3 regions of the Paenibacillus sp. sgz302191 genome follow, and region 3 is predicted to be linked to each of the others. Evidence: predicted binding sites of a transcription regulator. Region 3 holds the regulator's gene; each other region holds the start of a gene.

Region 1 (5,346 bases), on a different contig from region 3:
TTGCCTGTAGCTGAGTAAGTAGCTGTTCTACTATTGCTTAATGTCAGCTTGGCGATGCCTTTATTATTGGCATTACCGGCAGTTGCAGTATCCACGTTCGTCGACGAAAAGGTCCACCCTGCTACAGTCTCGGGTACGCCTGCATATGCCTTCTGAACCAATCCATTAGGCAAAATCATCGTGGCCAGCATCATCACAACCATCATAAGGCTGTACCATTTCTTGTACTTACCTATCCTTTTTAACATTAAGGCGATTACCTCCCTTATAAAATTGCATAACAAAAAAAACAACACAACAAGCGCCGCCTAATCCTCTATCTACCCCCTCAATAGAATTAAGCACCCCACAACGAAAGCGCTTTCCCATTTTCCTCAGGAATTAACCTGCTAATTGCTAAAGTGAACATTTGAAAAATACTTTTTTTACAATTGATTCCAATGACATTAATTCATCACTTTGTAAACATTTTTTCAAACGTCCCTTAGCTATTCTAGACTTCATTTGTTTTGTGTATATTAGCACAGCGTTAAGGGATTGTTAAGGCGGTTTTTGGCATAATCTTAATATTTGGAAATCTGCCTTATCGAATATCGCAAACTATGCATAATACCAATAACTACATGCTAGAATAGAAAAAAGTGAAATTTTGAATAAACAATAATTTACATTTGTTTATTTTATCATTTGTAATGAAAATAGCTCCAAAAAGAAAATAATACCATTTCCAATTTTTCAATGATTTTTCTTATCGTATCGGGTAGTGTAACGAGAGTTTATTGGCGGAATTGTATGCTAAAAAAGCCTGCTCCCCCATATGGACAGGGCAAGCAGACTTTTTTTCAAAAAACTATTCGTTAGATCTCTTAACGATAAACGTTTGTAACATACTCGCGGGAGAACTCTCCCAGCCCGTCAAAGAGCGCGTCGACGAAGCGCGCCGGATCGGTCAGCAATGTGCCTGCGCCCAGGTCGCGGTAATTTTCGAAAGAGCGGCCCCATGGCGCGCTGGCGTCGCCGCTGCCGTTATCTCCGGCAAACGTTCCGTAGCTGGACCAAAGATTCGGGTTGTTATCGTTGCGATGCGGCCATAGGGAAGTTTCCAGCGGAATCAGACCGTAGGTCAGCGGCGCGCTTTTGAAGTCATTGGAATAGTTGGCGTAATAGTTTTTGCTGCGGTCGCTCATGTTTTGTACATCGGTGCCCGATTTGAACACGATACCGCTGTTGCCTTTTGCTCCTTTATCGTCATACACCCGCAGCGCATGGCCGAAATCCTGCTCGCTTTCCGTAATCGGAGAGTCGTTTTGGGCGCTGTAAATTTTCGGATGACTGCCGGACATACTGTATTTGCCGTCAAAATAAACCGTGCTCAGCCCTGGTGTATACGCCTTGTCAGTAGACCAAGGGGACGAATACATGCGGAGCTTTTTGTGTCGTCCCATGAGCACCGTTTCCAGCTTGCCGTTCGGATCGTCGACTTTGTTGCCGTTCAAGTCCGTGCCGCCGGGTTTGCGGATGACCAGCATCATGCTTTCCATATCGTTCTCATGGTCGCCGAGACCGTTCCCGAGATCTGCTACAACGCCTCTAACATCCTGCTTCGCGTAGTAGAAATAGTAGCCGATGAACCAGTGCGTTTTGGACGAAACGAAAGAATAGTACACGGATGGATACAACGCTTTGCCGCCCAGACCGTATTGATCGATATTTTCCCAGTTGTTTGTCGTATTCCAGTCGCCGTCGTAGTCAACGCGCGTCGGGATATCCTGCTGCGGATCGCTGCCGATATCTTGGTAAAGCAGCGGGGACCAAATTTCGGCAAATTTGCTTTGTTCCTCTGCCGTCGCCGCTTCCGCCTTGGAAACAAGCCCCGCCGGCGCGATACAAGGCACAGCCAGTGCCAACATCAAACTAAAGGTCAAAATCTTACTTCCGATTTTACGCATCACAGTTACATCTCCTTTTATATTCACGAATTTTTTTGCGGGCGTCTGCTTCTTCACGGCCGATAAAATACCGTCCTGCCCGGCGTAGTTGTACACCAAATTTTCATCATAAGTAAAAAATAATGTCGGGCGCTTGCCCAGCCGTTTTTCGCGACGGATACGCCTGCAGGCGCTGTACCGCGCTCATAGATTTTAACCTTAAGCGCGACCTCATCTTTCGGCTTGGCGCTATTCTCCCCTCCCTTTTCCGTCCGGTCGCAATCTTCGATCCGCCGGAACAGCCGATCAACAGATTGCATAGAAGCGCACCGCACAGCATTCCCGGAAAACTTCCGTTCCAGGCATGCATCCGAAGCGGCTTTTAAGCTGCTCCTATGTTGCGTAACCGCGTCCTCCTTCAGTCGATGCAACAACTCCTTTATAACCCGGAAATATAAAATCTGGAAACAGACGATTTTCCATGCGGTAAACCGATCATGCCACCCTGCTCTTTATGCGCTTCCCGGGCAAAAACAAACCAAATTCTACCTCCCAACCTTTTTCCGCTTCCCTCTTCCGAATTTCGCTAACAAACAGGCAATGCGAAAAGCGATCCGGCCCGCTCACCGCGGCTGCACAAGCCGATACCACCGCTTTGCCGCACTCGTAGGGCAGAAAGCGGAATTCCGTAAAATACCACTGTATAAGGAACGTATGTTCGATATATAATAAGAATAAACGTTCGTATTACGGTGGTGTTCATTATGAGTGTTAATTCAAGAATCGAAACGGAAGAAGATGTTCAGATCATCAAGGAATACACGTTGCTGCCTATTTTGCTGGATATGTTGGCGAGGGATATCGACGAATTGAAAGTTTACAAGGATAAGATCGTGTACAATCATCTTATTTTTTATCTTCGGGAAGTTGAAAATTCCATTTATCCCGAATTGCAAAACATCAAAAGCAAGATGAAGAAACGGGACATGAAAGTGCTCAGTACGAACACGAATGCTTCAGGCATCCACGTCGAATACAAAGTCCGCGGCTACGTTCGTCATTTCACCATGCTGAGGAGCCTGGTCAAAGCGGAGCTGATGACTGCGCTGATGAATATGCGGGGGCGGTTGCGGTGAACTAAAAGATTGTATTTTCGACCGAATCACCTCTTTGGCTTATGTCGCTTTTAATTGATAATCTTATTTGGCGTACAGGAAAAAATCGCCATTTTAAAAAAACCGTGAAGGCTTGATGCTGCGCGGTTTTTTGCTAATTATCGGCAGAATCTTTCATTATTCTTTTATTGGGCTGATCTACACTTAAAATAACCAAACAAAAATATCCAAAAGGGTGATGACATGTTACCTATGGATAACATAGGTTCAATAGCGAAAGTACGCGATAAGCGTAAATATTTGCTGGAAGAAGAGCGAGTTTTTTCCGAATCGTTACTCTGGCAACTACAGCGGGATTTTTTCGACGAAAAGGGGGCCGCTGCTTGGCAATCCGGCCAAGTGCCGCATTATGTGACAAGCAGTCCCACGTTGGCAAACAGCTACGCCGAGATCGTATTTGCTTTTTTGCGCGACCGGAAGATGATGACGTCATCCGGAGAGAGTTTAGGGCATTCTCGGGATGAACCGCTTTACATTTGCGAATTAGGCGCCGGGTCGGGGCGGTTTGCATTTCATTTTATAACGCGGTTTGTCAAGATCTGCGAACAGTTTCAACAGGAAACGATACCGATTTGTTATGTAATGACGGATTTTACTTGCAGCAATCTTGCTTTTTGGAAGCGGCATCCTCAGTTTGCTCCTTTTTTTCAACGCGGTTTATTAGATATGGCCTTGTTTGATATAAATAAATCGAATCGGCTTCAATTACAGATAAGCAACCGGGAGATCGCCGCAAACGAATTGGCCAATCCGCTTGTGGTGATTGCCAATTACGTATTCGATAGTATCCCTCAGGATTTGTATTATCTCGAACAACGCAACTGGTTTCAATGCTTAGTGACTCTGTCCCACGACCAAGATCCGGACACGCTTGCGCCTGAGGAAGTACTATCGAATGTGCATGTGAAATACACGCATCGTTCTATCCAGACACCGACTTTTCCAGAACATGATTGGAATCAGCTCATTCTGGAGTACGGGAATATGCTGAACAGCACCCACTTGCTAGTTCCAACCGTCGGCTTGCGCTGCTTGCAGAATATGAAGTCCTTATCGCGTAAAGGGCTAATGCTGCTTACCGCCGACAAAGGCAACCACGATCCCGCTTTACTGCCATACAAGCCGGCCTCCGGTCTGGTGCGTCACGGCAGCTTCTCGCTTCCTGTTAATTTCCATGCTTTCCGCTGGTTGTGCGAGAGAAATGGGGGGCGGGCCTTATTTCCGGAACATCCCCATCATCATATCGATGTAGGATGTCTCCTGATGCTGGACAATCCGGAGCAGTATATAGATACCTGTGCGGCTTATGAACGGTATGTCAATGAATTTGGTCCGGACGATTTCTACAATATTGCCAAGCATGCACGAAACCGATATTCAGACATGGGCCTGAAGGAAATGATGGCCTATATTCGCCTCAGCCGTTATGATAGCCACCATTTCTCGTACTATTTACCGAGACTGTTCGAGTTGGCGCCTACTTTTTCCGAGAGGGAACGTACCTTGGTGATCGATACGGTTCATAAGGTTTGGGCGACGTACTTTTCGTTAGGCGAGGATATGGACTTGGCTTATCATATAGCAGCTATGTTTTACGAGATGGGCTGTTATTCGCAAGCCAATGATTATTTTCAACGATCCGTTCATATTTACGGGGAGCATACGGGTACGCTGTATAATATGGCGTTATGTTATTTTTTGCTTGAAGAGTACGAGCAAGCCGAACTTTTGTTGGAGAAAGTGCTTATATATGATCCTGTCAATGAAGAAGCCATTCTATTATTAACCCAAATCCATTCAAGGAATATGAACGAATCCTAGAGTCCGGAGGACATATGGAACATTCACGCTTCCAATCCAAGCTTAAAACGAGCAATGTGAGCACAACGCAATCATCAGAAAATAAAAAGTTTGGCTCTACGTTGGAGCAGAACGTCCAACTGGCCGGGCAACTTCCCATTACCTACCTGCAGAGAACGATCGGCAACAGGGCCGTGGGCCAAATGCTGCAGCAAGGGGGGGCAAGACCGCCCTTGCAGGCGAAGCGCGCACCGATTCCGAATAACGCCTCGGGGCTTATTCAGATGCGTAAAATTCCGGTTAATATTCTGCAAGACGGCACACTTGAGGAATTCAAAACGGAGGGATATACCCGGGATTTTTTAGAACGCGTTCAAGAGTTTCTGAATTTCTACGATGAAAAAGCGGCAGCAGAATTAAAGGACGCTCTGGAGAACGGTGAG
Region 2 (5,346 bases), on a different contig from region 3:
TCAACTCGTTGATAACAAGGAAGAAGCCACGGTGATTATCGTCAATACATGCGGTTTTATCGATGCGGCGAAGGAAGAATCGGTCAATACGATTCTCGATATGGCCGAGTTGAAACAGACCGCCAAGTTGAAGGCTTTGATTGTTTCGGGATGCTTGACGCAGCGGTACAAAAAAGAACTGATGGAAGAAATGCCGGAGATTGACGGCATCGTCGGCACAGGCGATTTCGATAAAATCAATCACATTGTAGACGAAGCGCTCCGCGGTAAGAAGCCCATTATGGTCGGCAATCCCGTTTTCAACTATGATGCCGATTTGCCAAGACAAGTGACGACCCCCCGATACACCGCTTATGTGAAAATTGCGGAAGGCTGCGATAACGCCTGTACGTTTTGCAGCATCCCGATCATGCGCGGCAAGTTCCGCAGCCGAAGCATCGAATCGATCCTCGCCGAAGTAGCCCAACTGGCTTCCCAGGGAGTTAAAGAAATCAGCCTCATCGCCCAGGATTCGACCAACTACGGTACGGATTTGTACGATGGTTTTATGCTGCCTGCGCTGCTGGACAAAGTGAGCGAAGTACCCGGCATCGAATGGGTGCGCCTGCACTACGCGTATCCCGGATTTTTTACGGATGAACTGATTGAAACGATTGCAAGCAATCCCAAAGTGTGCAAATATATCGATATGCCTCTGCAGCACAGCGAGGACTCGATTTTGAAACGGATGCGCAGACCGGGCCGCCAAAAGGATACCCGCGAGCTGGTGCGCAAAATCCGCGCGCGCATCCCGGACGTGGCGCTGCGGACTTCTCTAATCGTCGGATTCCCGGGGGAAACGGATGAGGATTTTGAGAACCTGAAGCAGTTTGTCCGCGAGATGGAATTCGACCGGCTCGGCGTGTTCGCGTATTCCAAGGAAGAAGATACGCCTGCATCCCGGTTGCCGGATCAAGTGCCTGATGATGTGAAAGAATATCGTGCGAATACGCTGATGGAAATTCAGCGCGAAATATCGAATCTCCGCGGCGGACGCCGGATCGGTCAAGAGCTTGAAGTGCTGATCGAGCGTTACGACGGCAGAAGCGATGTCTATGTAGGCCGTTCGCAATTTGACGCTCCTGAAATTGATGGCGAGGTTTTCGTTGCCAATGCTAAACTGAACATCGGAGAAATGACCAAGGTTCGTATTACGCATTCCTTTGAGTTTGATTTGTCCGGGGAGGTTATTGCATGAACCTGGCCAATCGCATCACTGTGGCGAGGATATTACTAGTTCCGATCATCATGTTTTTTTTGCTGATCAAGGTGAAGTTTCCGCATATTCGGATTGAGGAATTCAGCATTACCTACAATCAGATTATTGCCGCTCTGATCTTCATTATTGCGGCAAGCACGGACAGCCTGGACGGTTATATAGCCCGAAAGCGCAAGCTGGTCACCAATCTGGGCAAGCTGCTCGATCCGCTCGCGGATAAGCTTCTGGTCACAGCGGTGCTCGTCTCTTTGGTCGAAATGGGCAAGGTGGACGCCTGGATCGTCATCGTGATCATCAGCCGCGAATGGGCAGTTACTGGCCTTCGCCAGATTGCGCTTTTGGAAGGAACGGTGATGGCGGCCAGCAAATGGGGGAAAGCCAAGACGGCTGCGCAAATCACGGCCATTATTGCTTTGCTTATCAACAATTTTCCATTCACGTTTTTGGATTTCCCCTTTGATGTGATTGCCAGTTGGGTTGCAGCGATCATTACGCTGTACTCCGGCATTGAATATTTTGTCAAGAACAAACATGTCATAGACTTTTCGGAAAAGACGCAATAGGGGAACCTATTGTTTTTTCCATTTGGGAGGATGGCTTATGAAAGCTGAAATCGTAGCTGTTGGAACCGAGCTTTTGCTGGGGCAAATCGTCAATACGAACGCCCAATTTTTATCTACCGAATGCGCCGGCTTGGGGATCGATATTTATTATCAAACGGTCGTCGGCGATAACGAACAGAGATTGCTGGATACGCTCAAGCTGGCGTCTTCGCGGGCTGATGTCGTTATCTGTACGGGCGGACTGGGCCCGACCCAGGACGACCTGACCAAGGATGTTCTGGCCGCATACATAGGACGTAAGCTTATTCTTCATGAACCTTCCATGAATAAAATATCGGAGATGTTCGCTTCCAGGGGAATACCGATGGTTGAGAGCAACCGCAGACAAGCGCTCATGCCGGAGGGCAGCGATCCGCTGCAGAACGATGCCGGGCTCGCAGTCGGTGTCGCGCTGACGCACGAAGGCACGCATTTCATCCTGCTGCCCGGCCCTCCGAAAGAAATGAAGCCGATGTTCTCGAACTACGCCGCAGCCTGGCTCAGGAACGTCATGACGGACGAAGTGCCTTTGTATTCCAAAATGCTCCGCTTTGCCGGGATCGGGGAGTCGAACCTAGAACACCAACTGCTTGATTTGATCGCCAATCAGACGGACCCGACGATCGCCCCTTATGCCAAAGAAGGGGAAGTGACGATCCGCCTGACGACCCGGGCGCAGGAAGCGGCGGAAGGCGAGCGCAAGCTTCAGGCTGTCGAACGGGAGATCAGGCATCGGTTGGGGCAGTTCATTTACGCCGAGGAGGATGTGCCGCTTGAGGCGGTCATTCTGCGGATGCTGGGCGAGAAAAAAATGACGCTTGCCGTAGCGGAGAGCTGCACAGGAGGCTTGCTGAGCGACCTGATTACGGCTGTGCCGGGCAGCTCGCAATCGTTCATGGGCGGCATCATCTGCTACTCCAATGAGCTCAAGCACAAGCTGCTGGGCGTGCCGGTGGAGGTGCTGGAGGGCGACGGCGCTCCCGGCGCTGTAAGCGAAGAAACGGCTTCTTTGTTAGCCCGTAATCTGCTCGATGCGGCAGGCAGCGATTGGGGAGTGGCGGTTACCGGAGTTGCCGGGCCCTCCCCTTCCGAAGGCAAGCCCGTTGGGCTCGTCTACGTAGGCGTGGCCCGCAAGGGAGGCGAAACCCAGGTCGTTCCGCTCAAGCTTTCCGGCAATCGGGAAATGATCAAGCTGAGGGCGGCGAAGAGCGCGCTTTACCACTTATGGAAACTGTTGAAAGAGAGCTAGGTTTCGCGTATAATGTAAGAATACGTTAACGGAAGAACCGTAGCAAAGCGATAACTTTGTTGCGGTTTTTTGTTTGCTCGCAGAAAAAACGAATGTATGTTCGAAAAAATGCTTGGCAAACACTCCAAAACAAGTTATCATATACCTATAATGATAAAAGGAAGTGAGTGTTTTGACAGATCGTCGCGCCGCACTTGAAAATGCATTGCGTCAAATCGAAAAACAATTCGGAAAAGGCTCCATCATGAAGCTCGGAGAATCCACACATATGCAGGTCGAGACGATCTCGAGCGGATCGCTTGCTCTTGATATCGCACTCGGAATCGGCGGATTTCCGCGCGGAAGAATTATCGAAGTGTACGGACCCGAATCTTCCGGTAAAACGACGGTTGCTCTGCACGCTATCGCCGAAGTGCAAAAGGTCGGCGGACAAGCAGCGTTCATCGACGCCGAGCACGCTTTGGACCCACTGTATGCAAGCAAATTAGGCATCAACATAGATGAACTGCTGCTCTCCCAGCCGGATACGGGCGAACAGGCTTTGGAAATCGCCGAAGCGCTGGTGCGCAGCGGCGCCGTAGACATCATCGTCATTGACTCCGTAGCCGCTCTCGTGCCTAAAGCCGAGATCGAAGGCGAGATGGGCGACTCTCACGTAGGGCTTCAAGCCCGTTTGATGTCCCAGGCGCTTCGCAAGCTGTCTGGCGCCATTAACAAGTCGAAGGTGATCGCGATCTTCATTAACCAGCTTCGCGAGAAGGTGGGGGTTATGTTCGGGAACCCGGAAACGACTCCGGGGGGGCGCGCACTCAAGTTCTACTCTTCCGTTCGTCTGGATGTTCGCCGCATTGAGACGATCAAACAAGGCAACGACATGGTCGGCAACCGGACCAAGGTCAAAGTGGTTAAGAACAAAGTGGCTCCGCCGTTCAAACAAGCGGAGATTGATATTATGTACGGTGAAGGCATTTCCCGCGAGGGCAGCATTATCGATATCGGAACGGAAATGGATATCGTTAACAAAAGCGGAGCTTGGTACTCTTTTGAGGGTGAAAGACTTGGCCAGGGACGCGAGAATGCGAAGCAGTTCCTCAAGGAGAACAAAGCCATTGCCGACAGCATTGAGTTGAAAATCCGGGATAACAGCAACTTGATTAAAGTGACCGGGCCCAACGAAGATGATGAAGAGGAAGAAGCCGAATTGGCATTCGAATAATGAAGCGTTTAACGGCAGCACCTTTAACCTCGCGTTAAGGTGCTTTCGTTTTTAGTCAGGGGGTTAAAAGTTGAACGGCGGGGAACAGCAGCTATTTATAATTACAATGGTGGAGAAGCAGAAGCGGAGCAGGCATCGATACAATATTTTTATTAACGATGAATATGCGTTCTCAGTTCATGAGGACATCATGATCAAGCATCGCCTTCTCAAAGGAGAGCCGATTCATCCCGAGCAAACGGCCTCGATTCTTGAGGACGAGGAGCGGAACCAGGCCTATATGAAAGCGCTGCGCATGATAGGCAGACGTCCGCATTCCACCAGTGAAGTGAAGCGTAAGCTGAAAGAGCAGGGCATTGAACAGGCCGTGATTGAATGGACGTGCGAGCTTCTAAAGCAGCAAAATTATATAAATGATGAAGAGTTCGCCAAAATGTGGACGGAACATCGGATCTATTCACAGAAAAAGGGACGCAATCTCGTTCGTCAGGAGCTCCAGCAAAAAGGAGTCAGCAAAGAATTGGTCAAGGACGCTATGGAGGCTATCGATCCGGATGAGGAACTCCAGGGGGCTCTGAAGCTCGGGCAAAATAAATGGAAGCAAACATCAGGCACGCTATTGGACCGCAAAAGGAAGACGGGAGCTTACTTGCTGCGCAGAGGCTTTACGAATTCGATCGTCAGCAGGACGCTGGCCGTGCTCTCACAAAATCATCATGAGGAGGAGACGGAGGAAGAAGAATATGAAGTATGGGAGGAAGATATTTAGCTGCATGAATGATCGCATGGTTAATGTAGTTAAAAAGATATCTCGGTTTCCTTATATCAAACAGGATTATGTAAGCTTTAATGGACAATCGCTTGACAAGCTTCTTTGACAAAAGATACAATAACTATTGTATATTTTCATAAGGATTCAAAATCATAAGAAATTGTTTGGTTTTGATGCAGCAGCTGTAGAAATCGCCAATTTATACGCTGTTGGTTATGAATGATGAGCACTAATGTGCCGCATACACAC
Region 3 (5,346 bases):
AGCTTGAAGCCGGAGACGTTATTTCCGTACCGGAAAATACGAACCACTTCTTTACGCTGATGGATAACCGTCAAATCGTAGCGGTACGCCTCTTCATCGAAAAAGACGGCTGGATCGCCTACAACGTTGACGACCCGGAGTTTGCAAAGGCCTGATCCTTTCATAAAGAACCCAAAAGCCCAACGATCCGAGGATTCGATTCCCCAGCCGTTGGGCTTTTGTTTGCAATTTTACCGGCTGTTCGCAATAATCGGCAAAATTTCTTGCAGTCGGGATACTTCAAAAGCAGGAACGATTTCGTCGCCGCGCTGCAGCCCGTGATGATTAATCCAAATATTGCGCATGCCTACGCTTCCCGAGCCGAGAATATCCGTAGTCAGCTTGTCCCCGATCATGATGCCTTCGGAAGCTTCAATACCCAGAAGCTCCATCGCATGCCGGAAAATCGAAACCGCCGGCTTCCCTTCCCCAAACGCTCCGGAAATAACGATATGATCAAAATAAGGTGCAATATCGGGCACTCCGGCCAACTTTTCCATCTGCAAATCGGGAGAACCGTTCGTCAGCAGCAGCAGCTTGTAATTGCCTTTCAGCGCATCCAGTACTTGAAACGTCTCTTCGTAAACGAGAGGACGGCGGCGGCGTTCGGCCGGGAACATTTCGCCTAATTTGTAGCCAAGTTCCTTGTCCTCAATACCGAGCGCCTGAAGTCCTCTTGTCCAAGACTCCGTCCGATAGCCCGGAGCCAACTGTTCCAGCTTGCGAAAATGCTCATGTTCTCCCTGGGTAAAATGAGCCCACAGCCCTTCAAACGGATTAATGCCGATCATTTTCGTGAATGGGAACGTTTCGTAAGATTCGTAAAGCGCTCTGGCCTCCTTGCGCACGGCCTCTTCCAATTCATTCGGCTTGATCGAAGCGTAATGTTTGGCCGCTTCCTCGCATGTTGCTTCAAAAGCTTCCTTCACGCTGCGATCGTCCCATAACAGCGTATCATCCAAATCAAACAGCACAGCCTTGAGCGGCATCGTTACATTTCCCCTTTGAATGCATCTATAAATGTTGTTGCTTTACTTCTCTTCTTCATCGGCAAACTTGATAGAATCCAACTGTACCTTAAGAGAGGAGCGGAACGCTTGGATATATTTTTTTCTCAACTCGTTGCGCTCATCAATTTCTTCATCCGTTAAGCCAACTGTTTTCGCTTTGCGGGCAAGTTCGTTGATTCTCTCTATGTTCTGGTCCATATTATCGCTCATGATAGTCCTCCCTGCCATTACTCAGTCTGACTACTACTTTGCCATTCCGCTACCCGAATGTCAAGGCAATTGCACGCAAAAAAAGACTAAGGCAAGTAACTTAGTCGGCAAATGAGCTTGATTCAGAAAATCCGAATCGAACATGAACGAATATGTCTCATTTCACTTAGGAATGAAATTGGAGGTATCGTTGACCGCCGAAACTAAATAATACGGCCAGGGGTCCGATATAAATGCCAGGCATTAAGGCAGCAGCAAGATTTGCCCTTCATAAAGGTACGTGGAAGTAAGTTTGTTCAATTTCTTAACTTTATTCATATACGAACGAATATCCTGACCTTCGCTTATTCGGGATGAAGCTATAGACCAGAGCGTATCGCCGCGTTCAACGATAAGATGGTTTGGGATTTGTACGGATTCATGAATGGGCTCAGGCGACCGGGTGGAAGCGGCGTTCGCGCCATCTCCTGCGTAAGCTTGTACGATTGCGCCAAAAGAAAACACGGCAAGAAGCGCGGCAGCAAGCAAAATGAATTTCAAAGATCGCTTCGTCAAACCGAAGAACCGATGGAAACGATCCGAACGTGTCGTAGTTCTCGCTGTCGCTGGTCTTGCATGAAGTTGCCGTGAGTTGCTTCCTTCTGAATATGCAATGTACATAACATTCATCCCCCAAACATTTGTTCTGAAATCAGAATATCACGAACAAACGTTTGTGTCAATAAATCTTCGAACTTATGTTTGTACGAACTCCGGTTCTGTGTTATAATTTGGTTAATGATTTTTTCATAGATGGAGTGATAACTATTGAGTAAAATATCCCAACGCCAACAAGCAATTTTGGAGTTTATTAAGAACGAAGTGAAAGATAAGGGCTACCCGCCTTCCGTTCGGGAAATCGGCGAAGCCGTCGGACTGGCCTCCAGTTCGACCGTGCACGGGCATCTGGAACGTCTGGAGAAGAAAGGCTTGATCCGCCGCGATCCGACCAAACCGAGAGCTATTGAAATTTTAGGTCTCGACGGAGCGGAGAGCAACTTCGCTTTATCCGTGGCGCGCGTCCCGTTAGTCGGCAAAGTAACGGCCGGCGTACCGATTACGGCAACGGAGAACATCGAAGACTACTTCCCCCTCCCGTCCCACCTCGTCGGCGACAACAACGTGTTCATGCTCAGCGTATCCGGCGACAGTATGATCGAAGCCGGCATACATAATGGCGACTATGTTATTGTCAAGCAGCAGCAAACCGCCGACAACGGCGATATCGTCGTCGCCATGACCGAAGATGACGAAGCAACGGTAAAACGTTTTTACAAAGAACGGGATCACATCCGTCTGCAGCCGGAGAATTCGGCCCTCCAGCCGATTCTTCTGAAAAACGTAACCATCCTTGGCCGCGTTATCGGCCTGTTCCGCGACATGTAAGTACAAAAAACCACCTTTAAGGTGGTTTTTCGCTTTTAAAATACCGATCGAACTCCGGAACTGCAATTCGATTTCTTATAGCTACTATCCCTTTTACTTGGACCGAAACTGATTCGAGAGGTACAAAGATCTTGAAGAACAAGACAAGAAAAATAATTGTAGGCGAAAATGAATACCTATATGTGATTGACCAGAAGTATAATCAACAGTTGAGTAATATTTCTCTTAAAATATCTTTAAAAGTCCTAAAAAATATAACATGCACATTCTTTTTTTGTACTTGGGATGATCCAATTACAGGAAATCCACTATTAGTCGGTACATCCTTAAAAAATAAAGATACCAACATAATTGAAAAATATAATTTACATAATCCAAGAACGATTAGAGCTTTTATTTTGCATGGTTTGGAAAATGGGCGGACTGGAAAAAACGCTATAGAATTCCAGGACGGGCTCGATATTATTGGTAAGATAGGATATGACATTTCACGGTTGAAACCAGTAACCAGGGAAAATTTAAAGAATTAAATCTCGTTTCGTTGGCGTTCCCCAATCCATTTCTTGCCCTTTAGGCGCCATCAATCAAGGCTTTCACAACCCGGGAGATGATCAATTTGTTATAATATCCCTTTATCTTTTGCTTCTCTTATCCACAAAGGGAATTCATTCAATAAATTTTCATACAGCTCTTCATCGTTCGTTTTTTCAATATCCGTAATTTGAAAAAAGTTCGCATTGTCGACGACTCTGCCTTCGATAGTATCCAGCTTTTTCAACACTCCGAAATCGGAATTGCCAACACCGACAAACTGCCAAAATAATGGAAGGTTCGAAGATTCAATGATCGCCTTGTCGATCGTATCTCCCGTCCCCCTCTTCACCCCGCCGTCATTAATAAAAATAATGAAAGAGGGAACATTGCTCTTTTCTTCCACGGTATATTTTTTTATCACATCTCTCATGACCGGCGACTCATCGTTGCGGCCGAACTTGGATATGTTCTGGTTTTCAAGCACATGCTTGTTGACGTAACCTTCGAAATCTTCCTCGCTGACAGAGGGCAGCCTGCTGAATTTGTGGTCGTATACCCAGATGTCCAACACACCGTCATCGTCCAGCCTGCTGGCGACAGCCAATATTTTTTCGACTACTTTCTGAACCGTACCGTTTTTGTAGAGCAGCCTCATCGAACCGGATATGTCCAGCACCAACGCTACTTTGGCCACCACGCTCGACAATTGTTTCTTTTCCAAAACGATTCCCAGTTTTTGCTTGCTTAAAGAAATCGTGCTCATCGTATCCACCTCTATAAGTTTGATAGTTTAAGAGTATCATGTTTTTTAAATTATTGGATTTTTTTTCAACAAAGGGACTTAAATATAGGTTCAACCAGATTGAAGAGGCTTGGAAAAAATCCAAACAGGACTATTTCCTCCAAAATTAGTAAATTTTAATTCACAAGTTGTGCAATATATATTACAATTATTATTGTAATTATTTTGTATTTATAGGAGGAACTTAGGAATGAGTAAAAAAGTTTTTAATGGTCTGTTAGCTGTTGCACTTACTACTGGTATCTTGGCTTCTAGCACTACGCTTCCTGCGGTTACGGCTTCGGCAGCAGAATCAACATCAAAGGAAGTACAATCAGCTCAACTGCAAGCAGTCGTGTATGATTCGATGTGGTTTAATCACAATTACCTGACAGAAAATGACGGATGGGTGAGTACGTTTCGTAATGGGTATTTTACGGTCAACTCCACCCGTACTTACTTGTTTGATGTTCAGCAACGCACATACGACAGCAGTTACGATGTCGAAGAGGTTGAGTACAGGTTAGTCAATGAGAATGATTCATCGGGTACTCGATACTTTTCATGGAGCGGAAGCCAAAGACGCTCGGTATACGTTACTCTAAAACCTGGCACTTATCATGTTGAGTACTACAGTCATGGAGAAGTGCCAGTCAGGATTTTTGGCACAGTTGATCCGGTTTAATACATTTCGTTTTGCTCCCCCACAGCCACTTGGTTAGTGGGGGATCGTTTTTTAACGCCGAAACACCTGCAAATCCTAAAAGAGGATCTCCCAGTCACATTTGACGGCAAACCGATAGACAATGAAACGCGCGAGCGTATATAAGATATGCTCACTAGTTACTTTAGGATGAAATGGAAAGCGGTGGAAGCAATGGAAACTACAACATTAAAATGATCGGGAATCGATGAGACACTTGATTTCTAGGGAACAATGATGGGGGACTTTTGGGGAAACAAAGACATTGCGATAGGAAAGAATCATCAAAATCAACACAAGACTTGTCAATGAGATGCAGTCATGCCGACTGTAAGACCAAAATAAATGAGGTCTTAGAGAAGCAGGCCAGGGAATTTTTTTTTGGGGGGGCGTTCCGGGGGCATTTCCGAAAAAAACTAATTAATTTCGGTATGCCCGCCGCAACGCCATCCCCCTCAAAACCCTTTAAAAATCATGGTTTCAACTTTTAATATAACGACAAGTACTGATCTCTTTCCCAAGGATGTACTTGCGTACGATACATATCCCATTCAATTTCTTTCAGTTCATAGAAATGAGCAAGGGCGTGCTCGCCGAGTACGTCGCAAATGACTTCGTCGCGGATCAGTTCGTCCAGCGCGGTC

What was found. Region 3 encodes LexA, which represses DNA repair genes until DNA is damaged. Its sites were predicted from a motif close to CGAACATATGTTCG; they were not measured.
Region 1: a site for LexA is predicted at 2,636-2,649, ahead of AC3G2T_RS32585 (YhjD family protein). Genes of this name have one in related genera too.
Region 2: a site for LexA is predicted at 3,199-3,212, ahead of recA (recombinase RecA). Genes of this name have one in related genera too.

The regions. Positions count from the first base shown of each region.
Region 1 covers NZ_JBYLHY010000034.1:57,210-62,555, forward strand. Annotated here, with positions in the region: gene AC3G2T_RS32570 (S-layer homology domain-containing protein) at 1-248, opposite strand, end outside; gene AC3G2T_RS32575 (hypothetical protein) at 867-1,949, opposite strand; gene AC3G2T_RS32580 (hypothetical protein) at 2,003-2,248, opposite strand; gene AC3G2T_RS32585 (YhjD family protein) at 2,693-3,064, shown strand; gene AC3G2T_RS32590 (SAM-dependent methyltransferase) at 3,287-4,924, shown strand; gene AC3G2T_RS32595 (hypothetical protein) at 4,939-5,346, shown strand, end outside.
Region 2 covers NZ_JBYLHY010000024.1:45,634-50,979, reverse strand. Annotated here, with positions in the region: gene rimO (30S ribosomal protein S12 methylthiotransferase RimO) at 1-1,237, shown strand, start outside; gene pgsA (CDP-diacylglycerol--glycerol-3-phosphate 3-phosphatidyltransferase) at 1,234-1,821, shown strand; gene AC3G2T_RS27335 (competence/damage-inducible protein A) at 1,859-3,109, shown strand; gene recA (recombinase RecA) at 3,282-4,325, shown strand; gene AC3G2T_RS27325 (regulatory protein RecX) at 4,396-5,094, shown strand.
Region 3 covers NZ_JBYLHY010000040.1:7,784-13,129, forward strand. Annotated here, with positions in the region: gene AC3G2T_RS34280 (1,2-dihydroxy-3-keto-5-methylthiopentene dioxygenase) at 1-155, shown strand, start outside; gene AC3G2T_RS34285 (HAD family hydrolase) at 231-1,028, opposite strand; gene AC3G2T_RS34290 (DUF896 domain-containing protein) at 1,071-1,259, opposite strand; gene AC3G2T_RS34295 (LysM peptidoglycan-binding domain-containing protein) at 1,503-1,799, opposite strand; gene lexA (transcriptional repressor LexA) at 2,067-2,684, shown strand; gene AC3G2T_RS34305 (hypothetical protein) at 2,816-3,214, shown strand; gene AC3G2T_RS34310 (vWA domain-containing protein) at 3,304-3,981, opposite strand; gene AC3G2T_RS34315 (hypothetical protein) at 4,211-4,684, shown strand; gene glnA (type I glutamate--ammonia ligase) at 5,190-5,346, opposite strand, start outside.